DNA from 3 places in the Mycobacterium kubicae genome. Region 2 is predicted to be linked to each of the others. Evidence: riboswitches for the same ligand, from Rfam matches in the RefSeq annotation. Region 2 holds a riboswitch; each other region holds the start of a gene.
What was found. A riboswitch is a leader RNA that binds a small molecule or an ion and turns the genes downstream of it on or off. The one in region 2 is predicted to bind magnesium.

Region 1 (7,665 bases), 410 kb from region 2:
TCGGCGGCCGGCACCGCTTCCGGGCCGGCGGCCGACAACGCCGCGGCCACCGTCTGGATGGCCGGGGTGTTCGCGGCCCAGCTCGGTGGCGTCGTCAACGCGCCGACCAACATGCCGCGCCCGAAACTGGCTGAGGGATTTGCCGCGGTCGCGCTGGTCAGCCAGCCGCGGCCCCAGTGCGGGGCGCCCAAGCCGGCGCCCAGCGCGTCCTTGGGCAGTTCACCGAGCGCGGCGGCCGACTTGGGGGCGAACTTGAGGAACTGTGATGCCGGAAAGTTGATCAAGAGCCCGATGTCGTTGAACTGCGTCGAGAAGCCGAGCGGCACCTTCACCGCGTTGTACAGGGTTGTATAGGTCGACGCCCCGGCCGGCCCGAACAGGCTGTTGAGCAGTCCGTTGATGGTCGCGGTGTAGTCGGTGCTCAGGTTCGCCAGCGTCTGCGACAACCCCGTTATCGGGTCCCCGGCCGCCACCAGCGACTGTGCGACGGTGCCGGCGGCGGTGGTTGCCGACTGACCGGTAGCCACCGCTTGGTTGGCCAGTCCGCCGGGATTGACGATCGGCGGGGGCTCGGTGAACGGGGTCACCTCGCTTGCCGCCGCCGATGATCCGGCATAGCTGTCCATTGCCACGGCGTCCTGCGCCCACATCTCGCCGTATTGGGCCTCCGTGGCGGCAATCGCCCCGGTGTTCTGCCCGAACAGGTTCGTGGCTACCAGGGACGCCAACTGGGTGCGGTTGGCCGCGATCTCCTCCGGCGGCACGTGCGCGGCGAACGCCGTTTCATATGCGGCCGCCGCGGCGGTTGCTTGGCTGGCCGCTTGGGCGGCCTGTGCGGCGGTACCACTCAGCCAGGACACGTACGGTGTGGCGGCTGCGGCCATCGCGAGGGCCGACGGGCCGACCCACGGTCCGCTGGTCAAGGTCGCGATGACCGACGAGTAGGAGGCGGCTGTGGATTGCAATTCCGCGGCCAGCCCGTTCCACGCGGCCGCCGCGGCCAGCATCGGCCCCGACCCGGGACCGCTGTACATCCGGCCGGAATTGATTTCCGGTGGAAACGCTGCATAGAACATCTCTGCCTACCCCCTACCTGGGCCGCACATCGGAATCCCCTGTGCCGGAAGATGGTTCGTCGGGGTGAAGTACATAGCGGTCAGTCCTCCAGCGCCGGCAGCACGAAGATCATGGCGGCGGCCGGGTCGGCCTCCGCGACGACGCCGCCCAGTGCGCCGGCCGCGGCGCCCCCGCCGCTTCCGGAGCCGACGGTGGCAGCGCCGAGGGCCCGACCTGCCAGGCTCGACAGCGCCATCTGCCCGAAGACGCCGGACTCGCCGGCCAGTGCTGCCGTCGGCGCAGCGGCGAGGTTGGCCGACAGCGTCGCGGCGACCGTTCTGATGGCCGGAGCGGCTGTGGTCCAGCCCTGTGGCACCGACAAACTGCCCACCAGCGCCGCGCGGCCCATCGCCCCCGAGGCCGCCCCGCCCACCGAGCCCGCGGACGTGAGATGCGGGGTAACCGACGAAGCGATGGGCGCCAGCGCACCGGTGATCGGTTGTGCGGGAGTGAAGAACGCTTGCAGGCCTTGCCCATTCTGGGCGTAGGAGTACACCTGGCCGAACGACAGGAAGGGGCCGCCGGGGATCGACGTCAAACCCTGCGCCGAGAACGGCCCGGTGAGGACGGAGAAAATCGAGTTCCAGTTGGCCAAGTTGGTGGACAGCCAGGGCGGCAACGACACTTGGGCGATCTGCGGCAAGGCCAGTCCCGGCAGCAACGACGTCGACCCTGTTGTCGGTGACGCAGCAAGGGTGGATGCCAAGCCTTGCAGTGCCGTTGGCAGCGACGTGATGAACTGGGACAGCTGCGTGGTGATGTCCGAGGCAGCCGGAGCGGCGGTGGCCTGCGATACCGCCGCGGCCTGCATGGCGGTGCCCGACGTGCTGGTTGTCTGCGGCGGCTCGGTAAACGGGGTCAATTCGCTCGCGGTTGCCGACGAGCCGGCATAGGCGTACATCGCGGCGGCATCTTGCGCCCACATTTCCAGGTATTGGGCTTCAGTGGCCGCAATTGCCGGGGTGTTCTGGCCGAGGAAATTGGTGGCGATCAGTGCGAGCAATTGCGCGCGATTGGCCGCTATCACCGGCGGAGGTACCGTCGCCGCGAACGCAGTCTCGTACGCGCTCGCCGCAAGTTTCGCCTGCGCGGCCACCTGGTCGGCCTGCCCGGCGGTGGCGGAGATCCACGACACATACGGCCCGGCCGCCGCGGCCATTGCCATTGCCGTCGGCCCTTGCCACGATCCAACGGTCAGGCTTTCAATCGTGGACGCGTAAGATGCTGCGGTCGAATGCAATTCGCCCGCCAGCGCGTCCCACGCTGCCGCGGCGGTCAGCAGCGGCCCAGCACCTGGACCGGTGTACATGCGCCCGGAGTTGATCTCAGGTGGCAGTGCCCCGTAGTCCATACGCGATACCCCTTATCCCCTCGAGAACCGGCCCGTCGATCGCTGGCCGGCACCACCGCATGTTCAATCGGAAATTGCGAATCCCGCCATCCGCTACATTGCGTGCTCACCCACCCGATTTGACCGTATTTTTGTCAGGTTCACGCGGTGTGATCGCAACGTAAACGATGCGTATCGATGCCATCACTGCGCTACCTCATGCACTGAGATATCGGGCTGTGAGCAAACTCGAGTAGGGCCTCGACAGCAGCGGGTCTTTGCATTTTTCGGCACATATCGACAAACCTAAAAACAACACTTTCGCAAGAACTGGCTTTGATGCACGCGCATATCGCACGAATGGCTCGCCAGGTAATGTGTCAGGTTCGCGAAATCGTGATCCGGCGCACAGTCTGCGAACGCGGCAAGCTAAGCCTCGTTCGCCACCGTGCTATGTCGAGCAGTCAAGCGTCGCCGCCTGCGGCCGGGGTGGACTGGCGCGGCAGCAGCGACTTCGCCAATTTCCGAGCCGCCGATTTGCCGAAAGGTCGCAAACCCGGTTCGCAGCAAGGCTGCGGTCTCGCGTGCGGGTGGGTACCGACGTGTTGCTGCCCATTCGTCACTGCCATAGCGATCTCCCGAAACGACGGCTGGCGGCAAGAGCGACAGCGCCGCGTGGCCATTCCACCGTCATGCCTCGTTCTTCTGACGTTAGGAACAACGTACGCAAAAAACAGGAGGAAGGTATGCGCGAGCCGCTGTAATGTGCCTGCTCACTGGCTGGACGTTTTCTGCACAGCCCGCCAGGCCGTTAACCGGCCGCAGGCGGCCTGGCGACGAAGGTCGGGCGAGCACCGTATTGCGGGACCGCGCGACCGTAGGGTTGGCTCGCCACGGTGCCCAGCGGCACGCCCGGCATGCCGGCCGCGACGGCGGGTGGCGGCGCGACCATGGGTGTTCCTCCCAACGGGGCGCCGAGCGGGCCCACCGGTGCGCTTGCCGTCCAGGACGGCGGAACCGCCAGCTTGCCGATGATGGAGGCGTTGCCCGCGCCGGCGGACACCAGGCCGCTCGCCGCCCCCGTCGAGGCAACGGGGGTAGCCACCGCGCTTTGCACACCGGCTGCGGCCCCTTGCGCGACGTCGCCGGCCACGCCGGATGCCGCCGTCGCACCGAACAGGCTGGACAGGGTGCCGACCGTGGCACCAGGGGTGAAGATACCGGTCGACGTTATGGTGTTCCAGATGTTCGCGTTGGGCCCCCACTGAGCCCAGAAATCCGCCAGCCCTGCTGGTCCCGAGCCGGTCAGCAGCAGATTTGTGACGTCGGTCAGGCCCGCCGCGCCGTTGGTGCCAGCAAGTCCCTGCAATGCGCTGGGCACCGCCGACATCAACTCCGACAGCGTGTTCTGCGGTCCCCCTGCGGCCGCTTGACTCACCGCGGCGGCCTGGGCCGTCAGTCCGCTCGGGTTTGTCGTTTGCGCTGGCTCGACGAATGGGATCAGCTGGGTGGCGGCTGCCGAGGAACCGGCATAGCCGTACATGGCGGCGGCGTCCTGCGCCCACATCTCGGCGTACTGCGCTTCGGTCGCCGCGATGGCGGGGGTGTTCTGACCCAGGAAGTTGGTGGCGATCAACGTCATCAGCTGAGCCCGGTTGGCCGCGATCACCGGCGGTGGGACCGTCGCGGCGAACGCGGCGTCGTACGCACCGACCGCGGCCTCGGCTTGGATGGCCGTTTGCTCCGCTTGCACGGCGGTTGAGCTCATCCACGTGACGTAGGGGGCTGCCGCGGCGGCCATCGACGCCGACGCGGGGCCGTACCACTCCTCACTCGTCAGCGCGGCCAGCACCGATGCGTACGACAACGCGGTGGCACGCAACTCGGCTGCCAGGCCCTTCCAGGCGGATGCGGCAGCCAGCATGGGAGCTGCGCCGGCTCCGGTGTACATGCGTGCGGAGTTGATCTCGGGCGGCAATGCGGCAAAGTCCACTGCGAAGCTCATCGGTGCCCCTCTTTCAAGCTAGCGGTAATACGTTGCGGGAGGGACCCAAACCCGTTGCCTGGGAACAGCTTTCACGCACCTTCTCACACACGTCGGCGCAGCGACGTGTGCAGATCAGTAACGAAGGTGCCGTCAGAAGGCGCGGAAGGCGCCGGGATCGGATCGAAACGAAATGGTCGATCTGGGATACGGACTATCTCCGGGACTCACTTCGCTCTCACCTCCTCGGGGCCAGGGCATACGGGGATGCCGACAAGGCGCACACAGGGATGAGTGCCCGGCAGGACAACACCGGACGCCGCACCCCTCTCGTCAGAGCTTTGGCACCGGACGGCGTATCCGGCTTGGAAAGCCGGAAGCCACTTGGGCTCAACCCTTAAGCCGGGAAGAGCTGTCCTGACCCTGGGCGTCTTTCGACGTTCGAGGTCAGTGGCCTGTATCCGAGCGGACGCCTCACCTAGCGAGGTGCATGCAGACGCCATCGTGGCACCGGAAGTGATGGGAGTCAACCCAACGCTGCAGCCCATGGCAATAGCAACCGGGTAAACAGGCGGTAACCATCGGCCGCCGCAACCCGTTGAGTGTCAGCCGGCAGCGGGGGGACGCGACATGATCGTCGGCTGGAACCCGTATCGCGGACCACTGCCGAAGCTGCGCGAATAAGGCGTTGGGGTGGGCATGCCGGGAATGCCGGGCATGGCGGCGCCCGCTTGCGGGGCGGCGGTGCCGCTCAGGATGGATTCGGGGCGCGCGACGCCGGCCTGATCGGCGACCTCGACGGTCACCGTCCAACTCTGCGGAACAGATAATCGCCCGATCAAGCTCGCCTGGTTGGCGCCGGCGCTCACTCCCCCGAGACCCGAGCGCGCGGCGGTCGCTCCGTTCCACGCGGCATCGGCGGCATCGGCGCTGGCGATCGGTGCCGAAGCCGCATCGGCTCCGCCGTTCGCCACCGCGCTGATGTCGGCCACCGCTCCGGTGACGGCCGGCAATATCTGCGCCGGAGCCGTATACCCCGCTGACACAACCCCGTTCACCAAATTGGAGTTGAGGAAAATTCCGAAGGCGTTGCCGTCGTTCCCGTCGAGGAAATTCAACAGGTCGGCCAGCACGCCCGTCTCGGGAATCGCGTCAAGTGGCGATGCCGCCGCCGGTAACGAGAGCCCTTGCAGGGTTGCCGGCACCGAGGACATGAGTTGCGGGAGTTCGGTTTTGGTCAAACTGCCCGCTGTGGTTCCAGTGATTTGGGTAACCGCTGCGGCCTGATTGGCCTGTCCCGACGGGTTGGTCGTCTGAACGGGTTCACTGAACGGTTGTAGCACCGCGGCTTCCGCCGAACTTGCGGCATAGCCGTACATCGCCGTCGCATCCTGTGCCCACATCTCGGCATATTCAGCCTCGGTCGCCGCGATCGCCGGTGTGTTGATGCCCAAGAAGTTGGTGGCCACCAACACCAGCAAGCGCGCTCGGTTGGCCGCCACCACGGCAGGGGGCACGGTCAGGGCGAACGCGGCTTCGAACGCCGCCGCCGCTGCGGCGGCCTGACCGGCAGTTTGCTCTGCCTGCAGGCCCGAGACGCTCAGCCAAGTCACATACGGTGCCACCGCAGCCGCCATCGTCGCCGACGCCGGCCCCAACCAGCCTTCACTGACCAGTGCCGAGATCACCGACTCGTATGCCGTTGCGGTGTAATGCATTTCGGCGGCGAGCTCATCCCAGGCCGTCACGGCAGCCAGCAGCGGCGCCGAGCCGGGCCCGGAATACATGCGCAGGGAGTTAATTTCGGGCGGCAGTGCACCGAAATCCATTGTCCTGCACCTCCTTCAACCAGCCGTGATGGTGGAGTCGGCTTGGGTGCCGCCTACCGGCGACACCGATTTCGCAGTACCTGCGCGAGGTCAGCCGGCGGCTGGCGGACGGCCCATGACCGTCGGTCGGAATCCGTAGCGCGGCCCATTGCCGAAGCTGTGGCCGAACATCCCCGGAGCCGGCATGCCGGGCACACCCGGGATGCCTGCCGCGGCTTGGGGCACCATCGCCGAACTCGTCCAACCGCCGCCGGGCGCCGCGGCGCCCGCGTGGTTCGCGACCGCGGTCGCCTGCGTCCACGTCTGCGGAACGGACAATCGCCCCACCACCGCCGACTGATTCGTACCGGCCGTCACTCCGCTTGCACCTAGTGAGGCGGCAGTCGTCTCGCCGAGCGGAGGCACGCCGGTGGGGCTCGCCGGTGACGCGGCCGGTATCCACGAAGGATTCCCTTCACCGGAACCCATCGGTGGCACCGCGGCACCCTCTTGGGCGCCGAGTGCGACCGCGTTGGTGTCGGCGATGGCGGCCCACACCCCTGGGGCGATCACGGCGGGGCTCACGTACCCGGCCGAGACGAACCCGTTGGTCAGCGATGAGTTCAGGAAGATGCCGTAGGGATTGCCGTCATTCCCGTCAAGGAAGTTCAAGATGTCGGCGAGCAGGCCCGATCCTGGGATGGCATCCAAGGGCGAGGCCGCTGCCGGCGACGCGAGTCCTTGCAGGCTGCCCGGTACCGCAGACATGAGTTGCGGCAGTTCGCTCTGGGTGAGGCTGCCACCGGCGCTGCCGGCGGCCTGGGTGACCGCGGTCGCTTGGTTGGCCTGCCCGCTCGGATTTGTCGTCTGCGCCGGCTCAGCGAAAGGTGTCAGTGTCGAGGCGGCGGCCGAACCGGTGGCGTAGCCATACATCGCCGCGGCGTCCTGCGCCCACATTTCACCGTATGCGGCCTCGGTGGCCGCGATCGCGGGCGTGTTCTGACCGAGCAGGTTGGTCGCGACCAGGGCCGTCAACCGGGTGCGGTTTTCGGCCACCACAGGTGGTGGCACCGTCATGGCGTACGCCGACTCGTAGGCGCCCGCCGCGGCGGCCGCCTGGCGGGCGGTCTGTTCGGCCTGCATCCCGGTCAGGGTCATCCAGGTCAGGTAAGGGGCTAGGGCGGCCACCATCGATTCCGACGCCGGCCCCAACCACTCGTCTCCGGTCAGCGCCGAGATCACCGTGTCGTAGGCGGCGGCTGTGGAACGTAGCTCCGCAGCCAGGGCGTCCCAGGCGGTCACCGCCGCCAACAGCGGTGCCGAACCCGGTCCGGAGTACATGCGTAGGGAGTTGATTTCGGGAGGAAGCGCTCCGTAGTCCATCGCCGGCACCCCCTAACCGGCCGTGTTCACCGGGGCGGCGTCTG
Region 2 (7,665 bases):
TCCATCGCCTCCCACGAGGTCTCCAGCAACAAGCGGTGCTGGGGATCCATGGCAATGGCTTCTCTTTCCGAGATGCCGAAGAAGTCAGGATCGAAGTCGCCCAGGTCGTCCATGAACGCGCCCCATTTGCAATGGGAACGTCCCGGCACTCCGGGTTCGGGGTCGTAGTACTCGTCGACGTCCCAGCGATCGGGCGGTACCTCGGTGACGAAATCCTCGCCCCGCAGCAATGCTTCCCACAACTCGACAGGTGACCCAATGCCCCCCGGCAGCCGGCACGCCATCCCGATCACAGCAACCGGCGTCACGGTCGTCCTATCCACGGTTGTTTCCCATCTCCTTAACCGCGCGTCAAGCCCTACTGGCGGGTGCTCGTCGCAGTGTCCGCGCGGACTACCCGCAGTAGCGGACGCACCCACTGATGTCCAAGACGACAACGTCGTAGTTGGCGTGATCAGCAGCGTAACGGTTCGGCTCGACTCATCCGGGAAAATCGTGCGGACGTACAAAAAAAGATCGTCCGCCCCAACCGGATGTGGCGCCCGCAACCGTGCGCTAAGCGGCTCGTCCGAGCGCAAAGAGCCAGCTGAGGGGCGGTGCCAGCCTCATCACCGGCGGAGTTTCGCAGGCGCGGCACCCGACCGGTCCCCGAGCCCCTTCCCCCTCTCCTGCCGCCAGGGAAGGGGCGGCCACAAGTGGCGCACCGAGGACTGTGAAGCGGCTGAGCTCAGCTCCCGGATGCACCGACGGTTCCGTCGGCGCCGTCGCAGTTCACCGGCCGGGTTTCCGCGATACAGACCACGAACGAAGTCCGGCGGCAGGTAATGTGCGAGACCGTGGTCGCCTCTTCGATTCCCGCCATGCTGCGTGAGCGCGCCAGTTTGAACCCCAATGGCCCGGCGATCACCTATATCGACTATGACCACGACTGGGACGGCGTTGAAGAAACGCTGTCCTGGTCGCAGTTGTACCGCCGCATGCTCAATGTCGGCGAGCAAATCAAGCAATCTGGGTCGGCCGGTGACCGCGCGCTGATTTTGTCGCCCCAAGGCCTGGAATATGTCGTCGCATTTCTCGCGGCGATGCAGTCCGGATTGATCGCGGTCCCGCTTTCGGTTCCGCACGGCGGCGCCCACGACGAGCGGACCACGTCAGTCTTGGCAGACACGGCCCCGGCGGTCATTCTGACGACATCGGCGGCCGTCACCAATGTCAAGGACTGCGTCGAGTCCCAGAGCGGGCAGCGCGTGCCGGCCATCATCGAAGTCGATTCGCTGGATCTGGATGCGCGGCCCCGATCCTCTCGCCCGTCGCGAAGTGCCGGTGACGAGGGACCACTCACGGCCTATCTGCAGTACACGTCCGGTTCTACGCGGACCCCCGCCGGCGTCACCGTCTCGAATGACAACGTCTTCGCCAACTTTGAACAGATCATGGCGGACTTCTTCGTCAACGAGGGAGGCGTGCCGCCCTCCGACCTCACTGTCGTGTCCTGGTTGCCGCTGTATCACGATATGGGGCTGTTGCTGGGGACGATCATGCCTATCCTGGCCGGCAGACACACCGTGTTGACCAGTCCGGTGGCGTTCTTGCAGCGGCCCGCCCGATGGATGCAATTGCTGGCGCGTTACGGCCGCACCATTTCGGCGGGACCGAACTTCGCCTTCGAAATCGCGGTGCGCAAGACATCCGACGAGGACATGACGGGCTCGGATCTGAGCTTGGTGCACTCCATCCTCAACGGCAGTGAGCGGGTACAACCCGCCACCCTGAAGCGGTTCGCGGACCGGTTCGCGCCGTTCAAGTTCCAGTCCAAGGCGTTGCGCCCGGCCTACGGCATGGCCGAAGCGGTCGTGTACATCGCGACTCGGCAGGTGGGCCATCCGCCGGAGATCGTCCACTTCGACCCGCAAAAGCTGCCCGACGGTCAGGTGGTACGGGTCGAGAGCGGCACACCGTTGGTGAGTTACGGCGTCCCGAAGTCGCCGCGGGTGCGCATCGTCGATGCGGACACCTGTGTGGAGTGCCCGGAAGGAACAGTCGGGGAAATCTGGGTGCACGGGGGCAATGTCGCTTCGGGTTACTGGCAGAAGCCGGAGGAAACCGCGCGGACTTTCGGTGCGAAGATCACCAACCCGTCAGCAGAGACCCCCGAAGGGCCGTGGCTGCGCACCGGGGACTCGGGCTTTTACTCCGACGGTGAACTGTTCATCATGGGCCGCATCAAGGACCTGCTGATTGTCTACGGGCGCAATCACTCTCCCGACGACATCGAGGCCACCATCCAAGAGATCAGCGCCGGCCGTTGCGCGGCAATCGCCATTCCGCAGGACGGGGTGGAGAAACTGGCCGCCATCGTCGAGGTCAAGCAGAAAAAAGACGAATCGGCACCAGACCTGGCGCAGCGACTGAATGCCCTCAAACGCGAGATCACCGCGGCGATCTTCGACTCCCACGGATTGAGCGTCGCCGACCTGGTTCTGGTGTCGCCCGGATCGATTCCCATCACCACGAGCGGCAAGATCAGACGGGCGCAGTCGGTCGAGATGTACCAGCAAGCGGCGTTCGCCCGGCTGGACGTGTGACGAAACCGCCTGTGGCACAAGCAGGGAGGCTTGCATCGTGACCCAAGCCAGTAAGCCGCCCCGGATACCGCTCCTGCCTGTCGGCGAAGCCAAAGCTGCTGCCGACCAAGCCGGCGTGCCCGATTACATGGCCGAGCTGAGCATCTTCCAGGTGCTGCTGAATCATCCACTGCTCGCCGGGGTCTTCAACGACCTGCTGGCCAGCATGCTCTGGCATGGGGCTCTGGACCGCAGATTGCGGGAACTGGTGATCATGCGGATCGCCTGGCTCACTGGGTGCGACTACGAGTGGACCCAGCATTGGCGCGTCGCTTCGCGCTTGGGAGTGTCGGCCGAAGATCTGCTCGGTGTGCGGGAGTGGCGCAGTTGCAACGGGTTTGGCGCCACGGAACGCGCCGTGCTGGCGGCGACCGATGACGTAGTGCGGCACGGCGCGGTGAGCGACGCCAGCTGGACCGAGTGTCAGCGGGAATTGAATTCCGACACAACGGTTCTCATCGAACTTGTCACCGCCATCGGTGCCTGGCGGATGGTCGCCTCGATCCTGCAGAGCCTTCAGGTCCCGTTGGAGGAAGGGGTGGCAAGCTGGCCTCCCGATGGCCGGTCGCCGTCACCTACCGGCTCGGCGTAGCGTCGGCGGCATGCGAACCAGGGTCGCCGAAATGCTCGGCGTTGAGTTTCCGATCTGCGCTTTCAGCCATTGCCGGGACGTGGTCGCCGCGGTGACCAACGCCGGCGGGTTCGGGGTCCTGGGCGCGACCGCGCACAGCCCGCGGCGGTTGGAGAGCGAGCTGAACTGGATCGACGAGCAGACCGGCGGTAAACCATACGGCGTCGACCTGCTCCTGCCGCCGAAGTACGTCGGCGCTGACGAAGGCGGCGTCAACGCAAAGCAGGCACAAGGTCTGCTGCCCGAAGAGCATCGCGCGTTCGTCGAAGAGTTGTTGGACCGCTACGGCGTGGCGCAGCACGCCGATCCCGACCTGGCGATCCGGGGCGGTCTCAACATCTCGCCCAAGGGTTACGAGCCACTGCTGGAAGTGGCGTTCTCGCACCGCATCCGGCTGATTGCCAGCGCGCTGGGGCCGCCGCCGGTCGACCTGGTCGAGCGAGCGCACAGCCACGACGTGCTGGTGGCGGCGCTGGCCGGGACCACGCAGCACGCGCGCCGGCATGCCGCTGCCGGCGTCGACCTGATCGTCGCGCAAGGCACCGAGGCGGGTGGGCACACCGGTGAGGTGGCGACCATGGTGCTGGTTCCCGAAGTCGTCGATGCGGTCGCGCCGACCCCTGTGCTGGCCGCCGGTGGCATCGCCCGCGGCCGCCAGATCGCTGCGGCGTTGGCTCTGGGCGCAGAAGGGGTGTGGTGCGGGTCGGTGTGGTTGACCACCGAGGAAGCCGAGACCGCGCCGGTGGTGAAAGAGAAGTTCCTGGCTGCGACATCGTCGGACACAGTGCGGTCCCGATCGATGACCGGCAAGCCGGCTCGCATGCTGCGCACGGCCTGGACCGACGAGTGGGAGCGGCCCGACACACCTAACCCGTTGGGCATGCCGCTGCAGACCGCTCTGGTCACCGATTCGCAGGTCCGGATCAACCAGGCCGCGGCTCAGCCCGGCGCCAAGGCTCGCGAACTGGCGACTTACTTCGTAGGCCAGGTGGTGGGGTCGCTGGATCGAGTGCGGCCCGCCCGCGCCGTGGTGCTGGACATGGTGGAGGAATACATCGACACCGTCAGCCGCCTCGAAGGCCTCACCGACTCCGGACTGTGATGTCGCGCACAGCCGGGTTGCCGGTGTTTGCGCTGGTCGCAGCGCCTTCGCTGGGCAGCAGCCGAGGGCGGACCTCAGGTTGCCATAAAAACCGGAAAACCCGGCGTGGTGGAGTTGACCCAGTCCAACCGGTGGTGCATCATCGGTCCGGTAAGCACCTCGATAGGTGAGGCGGCTACACGAACACAGGCCACTGACCCCGAACGTCGAAAGACGCCCCGGGTCAGGACAGCTCCTCCCGGCTTAAGGGTTGAGCCCAGGTGGCTTCCGGTTCACCGGACACGTCGTGTAGTGCCAAAGCTCTAACGAGTGGGGTGCGAATTCCGACGGAAGTCGGCAATTCTGTACTCCTTTGTGCGCGCAGAAAAGAGCGGGTCAACCGCTGCTCGCGGCCGTAGAGGAGGTGAGGGACGCATGAGTTCCAGTGACAGTCCGGCTCGATATCCGGGCTCCGTTTCGTCCCCAACCGGTCTCCGGCGCGACGTTGCACGCTGAGTCGAAACTCACCAGCAGCGATCGGATCCGAACCGATACGGGACGGGACTGAGCAGAACACAGTCCACAGAATCCTGTTTCGAAATTCTCTAGGAGGCGATCATGACCGCTGCCCTGTACGACGAAGTAGTTGCCATCGCGCCCGCTCCGAAGCTGACGGTGGTGCCGAACGTCGCGCCGACCGAGGCTGCCGTGGTCAAGAAGGTGACGCGCCGCCGCGAGGACCAGCCTTTCGGCGCCGGAGGCGACCCGCTGGTTGACGGTGCCGCTCGGCTGCTCACCGTGCCGTTGCGTCACCTGTACGCGGCGCTTTGGCGGGCCGGTGTGCTGGACGTCCAAGCTTGATAAGGGTCGATGGTTCGAATGGATAGCGAACAACCCGGGCTCCCAGGGGTTACCCGACTGCAGGACTGGCCTGCGGTCAGGTAGCCCCTGGGACTCGGCACATCATCTGGATTTGCGCAGCCCCGTAGAATTGGGCAATCGGCACTGATCCGGCCATCACCGGGGAGCCTTCGGAAGAACAGCCAGCATGGCCCAGTAGAGCCGAACGGGTGGGCCCGTCACAGCCTGACACTTGAGCGGTCACGCGCCAGCGTGGCAAGCGGGGTGGTACCGCGGCGTTCGCGCACCAGCGCAGCGTCGTCCCCGGAGCCTGGCCATAGGCACGCAGCCACAGGGGCACACGGGAGACGACGCACTTTGACCGACAATGTTGAATTGCAGGCCGACTTCAAGGCCTATCCGAAGCTGTCCGAGGGAGCCCCCGACTTCCCGGCACTCGAACAACAGGTTCTCGAGTACTGGTTCCACGACGACACCTTCCGCGCCAGCATTTCCCGTCGTGACGGCGCCGAAGAGTACGTGTTCTACGACGGGCCGCCGTTCGCCAACGGCCTGCCCCATTACGGGCACCTGCTGACCGGCTACGTCAAAGACATCGTGCCCCGCTACCGCACCATGCGCGGTTGCAAGGTGGAGCGCCGCTTCGGCTGGGACACCCACGGCCTGCCGGCCGAGCTGGAAGTCGAACGCCAACTGGGCATCACCGACAAATCGCAGATCGACGTCATGGGCATTGCCGCGTTCAACGACGCCTGCCGCGCGTCGGTGTTGCGCTACACCGACGAATGGCAGGCCTACGTGACCCGCCAGGCCCGCTGGGTCGATTTCGACAACGATTACAAGACGCTGGATCCGTCCTACATGGAGTCGGTGATCTGGGCGTTCAAGCAACTGTGGGACAAGGGCCTGGCGTACGAGGGCTACCGCGTGTTGCCGTACTGCTGGCGCGACGAAACGCCGTTGTCCAACCACGAATTGCGGATGGACGACGACGTCTACCAAAGCCGCCAGGACCCGGCCGTCACCGTCGGTTTCCAGGTGGTCGGCGGCGATTTGGCCGGCGCTTACCTGCTGATCTGGACGACCACGCCATGGACCCTGCCGTCGAACCTCGCCGTTGCGGTCAACCCCGCGATGACCTACGTCCACGTCCAGGTCGGCGACCATCGATTCGTATTGGCCGAGGCGCGACTGGCCGCCTATGCCCGCGAACTCGGCGACGAACCGGCGATCCTTGGCACCTACCGCGGCGCCGACCTGCTGGGCACCCGTTACCTGCCGCCGTTTCCTTATTTCATGGACGCGCCCAACGCTTTTCAGGTGCTGCGCGGTGACTTCGTCACCACCGAGGACGGCACCGGGATCGTGCACATGGCACCGGCCTACGGCGAGGACGACATGGCGACCACCGACACCGTCGGCATCGCGCCGGTCACACCCGTGGACTCCAAAGGCCGCTTCGACGCGACCGTTCCGGACTACCAGGGACAGCACGTCTTTGAGGCCAACCCGCACATCATCCGGGACCTGAAGAACCAGACCGGCCCGGCGGCGGCCAACGGGGCTATCCTGATCCGCCACGAAACCTACGAGCACCCTTACCCGCACTGCTGGCGATGCCGCAACCCGCTGATCTACCGGGCGGTTTCGTCGTGGTTTGTGGCAGTCACGACTTTCCGGGACCGCATGGTGGAACTCAACCAGCAGATCACCTGGTACCCCGAGCACGTCAAGGATGGGCAGTTCGGCAAGTGGCTGCAGGGCGCGCGCGACTGGTCGATCTCTCGAAATCGCTACTGGGGCACGCCGATTCCGGTGTGGAAATCCGACGACCCGGCCTACCCGCGCATCGACGTGTACGGCAGCCTGGATGAATTGGAACGCGACTTCGGTGTGCGGCCCAGCAATTTGCACCGGCCCTACATCGACGAGTTGACCCGGCCCAATCCCGACGATCCCACCGGCAACAGCACCATGCGCCGCATCCCCGACGTGCTCGATGTCTGGTTCGACTCGGGATCGATGCCATACGCACAGGTGCACTACCCGTTCAACAACCGCGACTGGTTCGACGGGCACTACCCGGGTGACTTCATCGTCGAATACATCGGCCAGACCCGCGGCTGGTTCTACACGCTGCACGTGCTGGCCACCGCGCTGTTCGACCGTCCGGCATTCAAAACGTGTGTGTCACACGGGATTGTGCTGGGCAGCGACGGGCAGAAGATGAGCAAGTCGCTGCGGAACTACCCGGACGTCACCGAGGTGTTCGACCGCGACGGCTCCGATGCCATGCGGTGGTTCTTGATGGCCTCGCCGATCCTGCGCGGTGGCAACCTGATCGTCACCGAACAGGGCATCCGTGAAGGGGTGCGCCAAGTCCTGCTGCCGCTGTGGAACGCCTACAGCTTCCTGGCTCTCTACGCCCCCAAAGTCGGTGTCTGGCGGACACATTCGACGCATGTGCT
Region 3 (7,665 bases), 1.0 Mb from region 2:
GCCGGTCCCGACCGCTGGAGGGGGGCTGAGCGGGGTGGCCCCCAAGACCGATGCGAGAGGGCTTGCCGGTGGGGCGGCCGCGGTCCAGCTGGACGGCACCGACAATGACCCAATCGACGGGGCCTGACCCAGGGCGGCAGATGCGCCGCCACCGGAACCCAGGTTCGCCAGACCCACGAGGCCTCCGAGTGGGCCGGCCGTCACAGCCTCTCCCATCGCGTTCCCAGCTGCGTCCCCGGCCGCACCGGCACCTAGCAAGCTCGTGAAGGCACCCACCGTGTTGCTGGGCATGTAGAACCCGGACGAGAAGATGGTGTTCCAGATATTCGCGTTGGGTCCAAATTCATTCCACCAGTCGAACCCAGAGCTCCCGGATCCAGACCCGGTCAGCTGGCCCAGGATTGCGGAAAGCCCTGACGTGGACGATGCAGTCGGCGATCCAAGCTGCTGGAGCGCGCCCGGCACCGCAGACGTCAACTGTGACAACGCTGTCTGCGTGCTAGCGGCACCGACTGTCGTGCCGGTGGCCTGGTTGACCGCAGCGGCCTGCATGGGCAGCGCACCGGGGTCGGTGTTCTGCGTCGGCACGGTGAACGACGGCACCTTGGTGGCTGCTGCCGACTGCGCGGCATAGCCATACATGACGGCGGCGTCTTGTGCCCACATCCCGCTGTAGTGGGCCTCGGTGGCCGCGATCGCCGGGGTGTTCTGCCCGAGCACGTTCGTCGCGACCAGCGACGCCAGCTGCGCACGGTTGGCCGCGATCACCGGCGGGGGCACCGTCATCGCAAACGCAGTCTCGTAGGCCACTGCGGCGGCCGTTGCCTGGTTTGCGGTCTGCTCAGCCTGTGCAGCAGTCGTGTTCATCCACGCTACATATGGCGCAGCGGCAGCGGCCATGGCCGTCGATCCCGGACCGCGCCAGCCTTCGCTGGTCAGATCCGAGATGACCGATCCGTAAGACGCAGCGTGCGAACGCAACTCGGCTGCCAGCCCGTTCCAGGCTGCTGCCGCGCTCAGCATCGACGCCGGTCCTGGGCCGGCGTACATTTTGGCGGAGTTGATCTCCGGCGGTAGCGCGCCGAAATCCATCATCACAGTCATTGCTACCCACTCCTTTAGCCGGTCGCGACGGTGTTGGCCGCCTCGGTGGTCGCGTATGAACCGGCACCGGCACCCAAGATGCGCACGAACAGGTCATGAACCGCGGTGGCCTGGGCGCTGACCGCCTGATAATTCGCGGCGTGGGCGCTGAATTGTGTTGCAGTCAGAGCGGATACCTCGTCGGCGGCAGCAGGAATGACGCGTGTAGTCGGCAGCGCCGCTGCGGTGTTCTGGGCGGCTAGGGCCGAGCCGATACAGTGCAAATTGTTGGCTGCTGCAGCCAGCATTTCTGGCTGTGTGGTCACAAAAGTCATCGGATTTCTCCTTCCGGAAAGCAGACTGAAGCTGCGGCTGTAGTCATGTCGAAGCACGCCAAAAGGACGCGCACTTACCAAACGAAGGCGTGCGTTGGTTTTAACCGAAGCGGCGCAAGCCGATTCAAATGATGGGAAGGATGCCGGGGCCGGATCTGAACGAAACGGTCATCGGACTCGGATAGGGACTATCACCGGGACTTATCTCGCTCTCACCTCCTCACGGCCAGGGCACACGGGGGTGCCGACACGGTGCACAATGGGATGAGGCGACCTGGCTGATTAACCAGCCGCGGCACCCCTCTCGTCAGAGCTTTGGCACTACACGGCGTATCCGGTTGTCCCGGAAGCCACTTGGGCTCAACCCTTAAGCCGGGAAGAGCTGTCCTGACCCTGGGCGTCTTTCGACGTTTAAGGTCAGTGGCCTATGTCCGTGCAGACGCCTCACCTAGCGAGGTGCATGCGGAGTTAATCCTGGCACTCGAAGGCGACGCCAGTCAACTCGGCAGCGAGATCTACAAAATCGGGGGCAGTCCCATCCGCCCGCGAAACACCCTTGGTACCTGAGCTAAGCGCGCCCGCGACACGGTGACCGTCGTGAGGCATGAGGAGTGGGGCTGACAGTTTCCCTATGCGGCCTTTACTGGCCGGTGTGGCCACGATTGCTTCGACAGTGATCAGGGTCAATCGGCCGAGGGCGATCTGGTGTCGGCGAAGGCGGGCTGGTGCGTTCAATCCGCGTGACGATGGCGGTCGGTCGCTGCTTGCTGGCCGTGCCCGGCGGCGATGGTCCAGGACATTTTCTGCAGCAGGCTGAAAACGGACTTATGACCGCGGGCACTTGCGAATTTATTGGTAGCAGTGCGGCCGACCCAAAATCAGGTTGCGTCCCGCGCAGTGGTGTAAGTCGGGCCGGCGATTCGTGGGGCTCTGCGTTTCAACTATGCCGTCAGTGCGGCTGGGACCACAACGTGTTGGTCGGGTTGGTCATTGGCGCGGTTGAGCAGGGCAAGGGTGGTTTCGGAGAGATAGCGTTTGTCGGCGACCTGCCATTCGTCATGGGCTTCGACGAGGACCGAGCCGGCGAGTCGGAGCAGGGCGGCCGGGTTGGGAACACCCCGACGACGTTGGTTCGACGCATGACCTCTTTATTCAACCGCTCCAATGGATTGGTCGACCAAACCTTTTCCAGTGCGGCACAGGGAAATTCGCGAACGCGGTGATGTCGTCGGCCGCCCCGCGCAGCATTGTTTCGACCTTGGGTAGCTGGCGTCCGAGCATGCCGGCGATGGTGTCAAGTTGCTCGCGGACTTGTTCGGCGGCGGGTTGGGCGAAGTTGGTGCGGACCGCCGCGGCGACCATCTCCGCGGAGCCCTTGGGCACCTGTGCCAGCACGTTGCGCAGGAAATGCACACAGCATCTTGGCCACGCCGCCCGAGCAGCACAGCCTCGTCGCGGCGCGCAAACCAGTGGGCATCAGAGATCACCAACTGCACCCCGGACAGGCGCATGACTTCAGCGACCGCAGAAAACGCCGTCCAGAAGGCGCCGTCCTCGCTGTCGCCGACCTCGAAAGTCCAGCTCCTCGCGGCGGCCGTCAGCAGCAACCCCGGTGGCGATCACCACCGCCTGGGACACCACCCGGTGATTGACTCGGGCCTTGCAGTAGGTGGCGTCGAGGAACACATACGGGAACCGCTGATCACTGAGAGGTCGGTCGCGAAACGCGCGACTTCGGTGTCCAGGTCGGCACAGATCCGCGATACCTCGCTTTTGGATATCCCCGCATCAGCTCTCAACGCTTTGACCAGTTCGTCGACCTTACGGGTCGAGGTGCCGTGCAGGTAGGCCTCCATGGCCACCGCGAACAGGCATTGATCGACCGGCGGCGTCGCTCCAACAATGCCGGAAGAACGACCCCGTGCGCAGATTCGGTGGCCGCCTTCGTGAGCGCTGAAACGCCTGGCTCCGGTGGCACGACGTGGCCGTTGTCTGGCCGCTGCATCGGTTCTGGTCCCGTTTGAAGGTATGCTTCTTAAGGTTCTATTAACAGCCGAGGCGATGTGGCAGCGCCGCGCAGCCCGACACTCGTCCTCACGACCTTCCCTCGCAGCTGTCGATTGACCGCAGACAACTAAGAATTTGCGCCTCATGGGACGGGAGCCGTGTGCGCGCCCACTGATGTGAGAACGAAAGGGATATGGCTAGACCCATGACAGAAATGGTTACCGGAAAAGCATTTCCGAATGTGGTCGTGACTGGGATGGCCATGACGACTGCGCTGGCGCCGGACATGGAAACCACGTGGAAGATGTTGCTCGACTCCCAAAGTGGTATTCGCGTCCTGGACGATCCGTTCGTCGAGCAGTTCGACCTGCCGGTTCGCATTGGTGGTCACTTGTTGGAGGAATTCGACAGCCAGTTGACGCGTGCCGAGCTGCGCCGGATGGGTTACCTGCAGCGGATGTCCACGGTTCTGACGCGCCGGGTGTGGGAGAACGCCGGTTCGCCGGAGGTGGACAGCAACCGCCTGATGGTGTCGGTCGGCACCGGATTGGGTTCCGCCGAGGAGATGGTGTTCAGCTACGACGACATGCGGGCTCGCGGAATCGAAGCGGTTTCGCCGTTCGCGGTGCAGAAGTACATGCCGGACGGGGCTGCGGCTGCCGTGGGCCTGGAGCGGCGCGCCAAGGCTGGCGTCAACACCTTCGTCTCGGCGTGTGCGTCCGGTTCAGAGGGCATCGCTCAGGCGTGGCGCAACATCGTCTTCGGTGAGGCTGACATCGCGATCTGCGGTGGGGTCGAAACGAAGATCGAGGCCGTTCCAATTGCCGCGTTCGCCCAGATGCGCATCGTGATGTCGACCAAGAACGACGACCCCGTGGGCGCCTGCCGCCCGTTCGACCGGGACCGGACCGGTTTCGTGTTCGGTGAAGCGGGTGCATTGATGGTCATCGAGACCGAGGAGCACGCCAAGGCGCGCGGGGCCAATATTCTGGCCCGCCTGATGGGCGCCAGCGTCACGTCCGACGGCTATCACATGGTGGCGCCTGACCCCAACGGGGAACGTGCTGGACATGCGATGAGCCGGGCGATTCAGCTTGCTGACCTCACGCCGGGCGACATCGACCACGTCAACGCCCACGCCACCGGCACCTCGATTGGTGACGTCGCCGAGGGTAGGGCCATCAACAACGCGCTGGGCAGCAACAAGCCGGCGGTGTACGCCCCGAAGGCGGCGCTGGGGCACTCGGTGGGCGCGGTCGGGGCCGTGGAATCCATCCTCACCGTGCTTGCGCTGCGCGACCAGGTCGTTCCGCCCACGCTGAACCTGGAGAACCTGGACCCGGAGATCGATCTGGACGTGGTGGCGGGTAAGCCGCGACCGGGCGAGTACAACTACGCGATCAACAACTCGTTCGGATTCGGCGGGCACAACGTGGCGCTGGCTTTCGGCCGGTATTAAACCCCGTCGAATTGCCCCCGAGCGGCCAGATCGGGAGCACAATCGAACTCACCTGATCGGCGGACGATGACTGGGTGAGGTTGCAATGAAGCGTCTGCGACTGCGCGGCTTACTGGCTGCGCTCGGCGTTATTTCAGCGGTCCTTCCGATGAGCGGAATCGCCGCACCGGCTATCAGCCGTGCCGACGACGATTGCGCTCCCGGCTGGGCCTGGAGCGTGGACTTGAACGAGTGTGTCTGGGTGCTCCCGGCCGCGAACGGCCCGGGAGGACCGGGGGGCCCCGGCGGGCCAGGGGGGCCCGGTGGCCCGGGTGGTCCCGGCGGTCCGGGTGGGCCCGACGGCCCCGGGCGACACTAGCCTTCAGCCGGCGGTGACGCGCTTCACAGCTGCGTCACAGCCACAGTGGTTAAACTGGCTAAGTATCCGCACTTTGACATTGGAGAACAGCCGTGCCACGCACAGACAATGACACCTGGGATCTAGCCACCAGCGTGGGTGCGACGGCGACCATGGTGGCTGCCGCGCGCGCCATCGCGAGCAACGCCGACAACGCCGTCATCAACGACCAATTCGCCGAACCGCTGGTGCGCGCCGTCGGCATCGACTTCTTCACTCGGTGGATCACCGGCGACCTGGCGGCCGCCGACGTCGACGACGAAGAATCCGGCTGGAAGCTCGAGCACATGCCCGACGCCATGGCCGCGCGCACCCGATTCTTCGACTCCTTCTTTGAAGACGCGGCGCGGGCAGGGGTGCGCCAGGCCGTCATCTTGGCCTCCGGTCTGGACGCCCGTGCCTACCGGCTGCCATGGCCGGCGGACATGACGGTGTTCGAGGTGGACCAGCCGCAGGTCATCGAGTTCAAAACGACCACGCTGCAGCGTCTTGGCGCCGCCCCCACAGCGGATCTGCGGACCGTCGCCATTGACCTGCGGCAGGACTGGCCGCGAGCCTTGGCGGACGCAGGCTTCGACAAGACCAAACCGACCGCCTGGATCGCCGAAGGTCTGCTCGGATATCTACCGCCGGACGCTCAGGATCGCCTGATGGACAACGTCACCGCGCTGAGCGCTCGGGGCAGCCGGCTGGCGGTTGAAGCCATCCCGGACCGGCCGGAGCAGGACACCGAAAAAGCCAAGGAGATGATGCGCCGGGCCACCGCGAAGTGGCGTGAGCACGGATTCGAGTTGGATTGGGAAGAACTCGGCTTCGAAGGCGAGCGCAGCGATGTTGCGGTTTACCTGGGCAACCTCGGGTGGCGAACCGACGGAACTCAGATGAGCCGCCTGCTGGCCGACAACAATCTTGCCGCGGTCCCGCAAGACAACGACTCCGTCTCGATGGCCGATACCATCTACTACTCCTCGGTACTGGGTGAATGACCGCACCACAGCGCCGCGTCCTCAATGACGCGGTCACCGGGCTGTTCAGTTTCTTGTCGCCGGCCTACGACTGGCCCGTCCTGCAGCAGTGGGTCTACCGGCCGCCGCACGACGAGGTAATCGCCCAGTTGCGCGCCCGCAACGCTCGCAAGATCGCTGACATAGCCTGCGGGACTGGCGTTTTCACGAGTCGCCTGGAGCGGGAACTGGATCCCGACGAGATCTACGGTGTGGACATGTCCGACGGTATGCTCAACCAGGCTCGGGCCAAATCCGCTAGGGTGCAATGGTTGCGGGCCCCTGCTGAGCAGTTGCCTTTCGACGATGCCGCGCTCGAAGCTGTCGTCACGACCTCGGCCTTCCACTTCTTCGACCAACCGGCGGCGTTGCGGGAGTTTCACCGCGTGTTGGCGCCCGGCGGAATGGTCGCCGTGGCCGCGCTCAGTACGCGTCAGGTGCTGCCCGTGGTCAGCAGGTGGAAACCCCAACACAACCCTTCGCCGGCCGAGATGCGGGCGATGTTCGAAGACGCCGGGTTCACCATCAGCGACCAACACCGCATTCCCCGTCCGGTGTGGACGCGAGTCATCGCGGACCTGATCACAGTCGGCGTCAAGAAGTAATACCTGGCTGGAATGCGGCTCAGAAGCCGGCGGCGAAGTGCTTGGCTATCAAGGCATTTGCCAGTGGATACTCCTGCAGTACCTGACACAGGACACCGGCGAGTTCACTGAGCATCATTTCGTCACCGCCGCGGCTGCGAATGAGGTCGGCCACCCATGCGGCGGTTTGCGGAATCAGGCGTTGGTCACCGGTGAGCAGGGTGGCCGAAACCGCATGCAGGATCTGATGCAAGACGTCGTCGGCGATGTCGAGCACGCTGTGCAAGGTGTCGGCCTGCGCGGTGGTGACCGCGGCCACCAGCGACCATCGCTCGCGCAGCATCGCCACCAGTCGGCGGTGATCCTCTCCCAGCGAAGCATGTTCGGCCGCAGCGGCGTCAGGCAACGGTGCGGCCGGCCCGACCACCGGGGGCAGCGCGTCCATCGCCGCAATGGCGCCGTAGGCGTCGTGGGCCCAGGCGGTGGCGCCCAGTGCGCGGGCGCGCACATCGTCGTCGCCGAAAGCCGGGCCGCCGACCAAGATTGGGACGCCGACCGCCGTGCTGGCCTCGATGAATCGACGACAAGTCGCGAGTGAACTCAGCACCGAGCAGCTCACCGCAACGGCATCGGGACCGAAATCCTGCAAGTGCTGGTTGAGCCGCAGGGGGTTGGTCGACGCACCCAAAAACGTTGTGTCCCAGCCTGCTGCGCGCAGTGCGCAGTTGATGATCATGCCCGGCAGCGCGTGCCATTCCCGCTCGGCACACGCAACGACAACGGTGCCGCGACTCAC

Region 1: another riboswitch for magnesium. It lies ahead of I2456_RS13255 (PPE family protein); the one in region 2 lies ahead of I2456_RS11575 (Rv1535 family protein).
Region 3: another riboswitch for magnesium. It lies ahead of I2456_RS16420 (PE family protein); the one in region 2 lies ahead of I2456_RS11575 (Rv1535 family protein).

What each region holds. Positions count from the first base shown of each region.
Region 1 covers NZ_CP065047.1:2,843,399-2,851,063, reverse strand. Annotated here, with positions in the region: gene I2456_RS13265 (PPE family protein) at 1-1,076, opposite strand, end outside; gene I2456_RS13260 (PPE family protein) at 1,157-2,467, opposite strand; gene I2456_RS13255 (PPE family protein) at 3,258-4,451, opposite strand; M-box (ykoK) riboswitch at 4,749-4,923, opposite strand; gene I2456_RS13250 (PPE family protein) at 5,036-6,259, opposite strand; gene I2456_RS13245 (PPE family protein) at 6,350-7,621, opposite strand.
Region 2 covers NZ_CP065047.1:2,434,095-2,441,759, forward strand. Annotated here, with positions in the region: gene pks2 (sulfolipid-1 biosynthesis phthioceranic/hydroxyphthioceranic acid synthase) at 1-284, opposite strand, end outside; gene I2456_RS11560 (AMP-binding protein) at 837-2,585, shown strand; gene I2456_RS11565 (carboxymuconolactone decarboxylase family protein) at 2,623-3,216, shown strand; gene I2456_RS11570 (NAD(P)H-dependent flavin oxidoreductase) at 3,227-4,357, shown strand; M-box (ykoK) riboswitch at 4,509-4,678, shown strand; gene I2456_RS11575 (Rv1535 family protein) at 4,955-5,197, shown strand; gene ileS (isoleucine--tRNA ligase) at 5,555-7,665, shown strand, end outside.
Region 3 covers NZ_CP065047.1:3,476,257-3,483,921, reverse strand. Annotated here, with positions in the region: gene I2456_RS16425 (PPE family protein) at 1-1,104, opposite strand, end outside; gene I2456_RS16420 (PE family protein) at 1,119-1,418, opposite strand; M-box (ykoK) riboswitch at 1,711-1,881, opposite strand; partial or broken gene I2456_RS16415 (IS256 family transposase) at 2,360-3,359, opposite strand; gene kasB (3-oxoacyl-ACP synthase KasB) at 3,631-4,884, shown strand; gene I2456_RS16405 (SAM-dependent methyltransferase) at 5,395-6,267, shown strand; gene I2456_RS16400 (class I SAM-dependent methyltransferase) at 6,264-6,890, shown strand; gene I2456_RS16395 (cobalamin B12-binding domain-containing protein) at 6,910-7,665, opposite strand, start outside.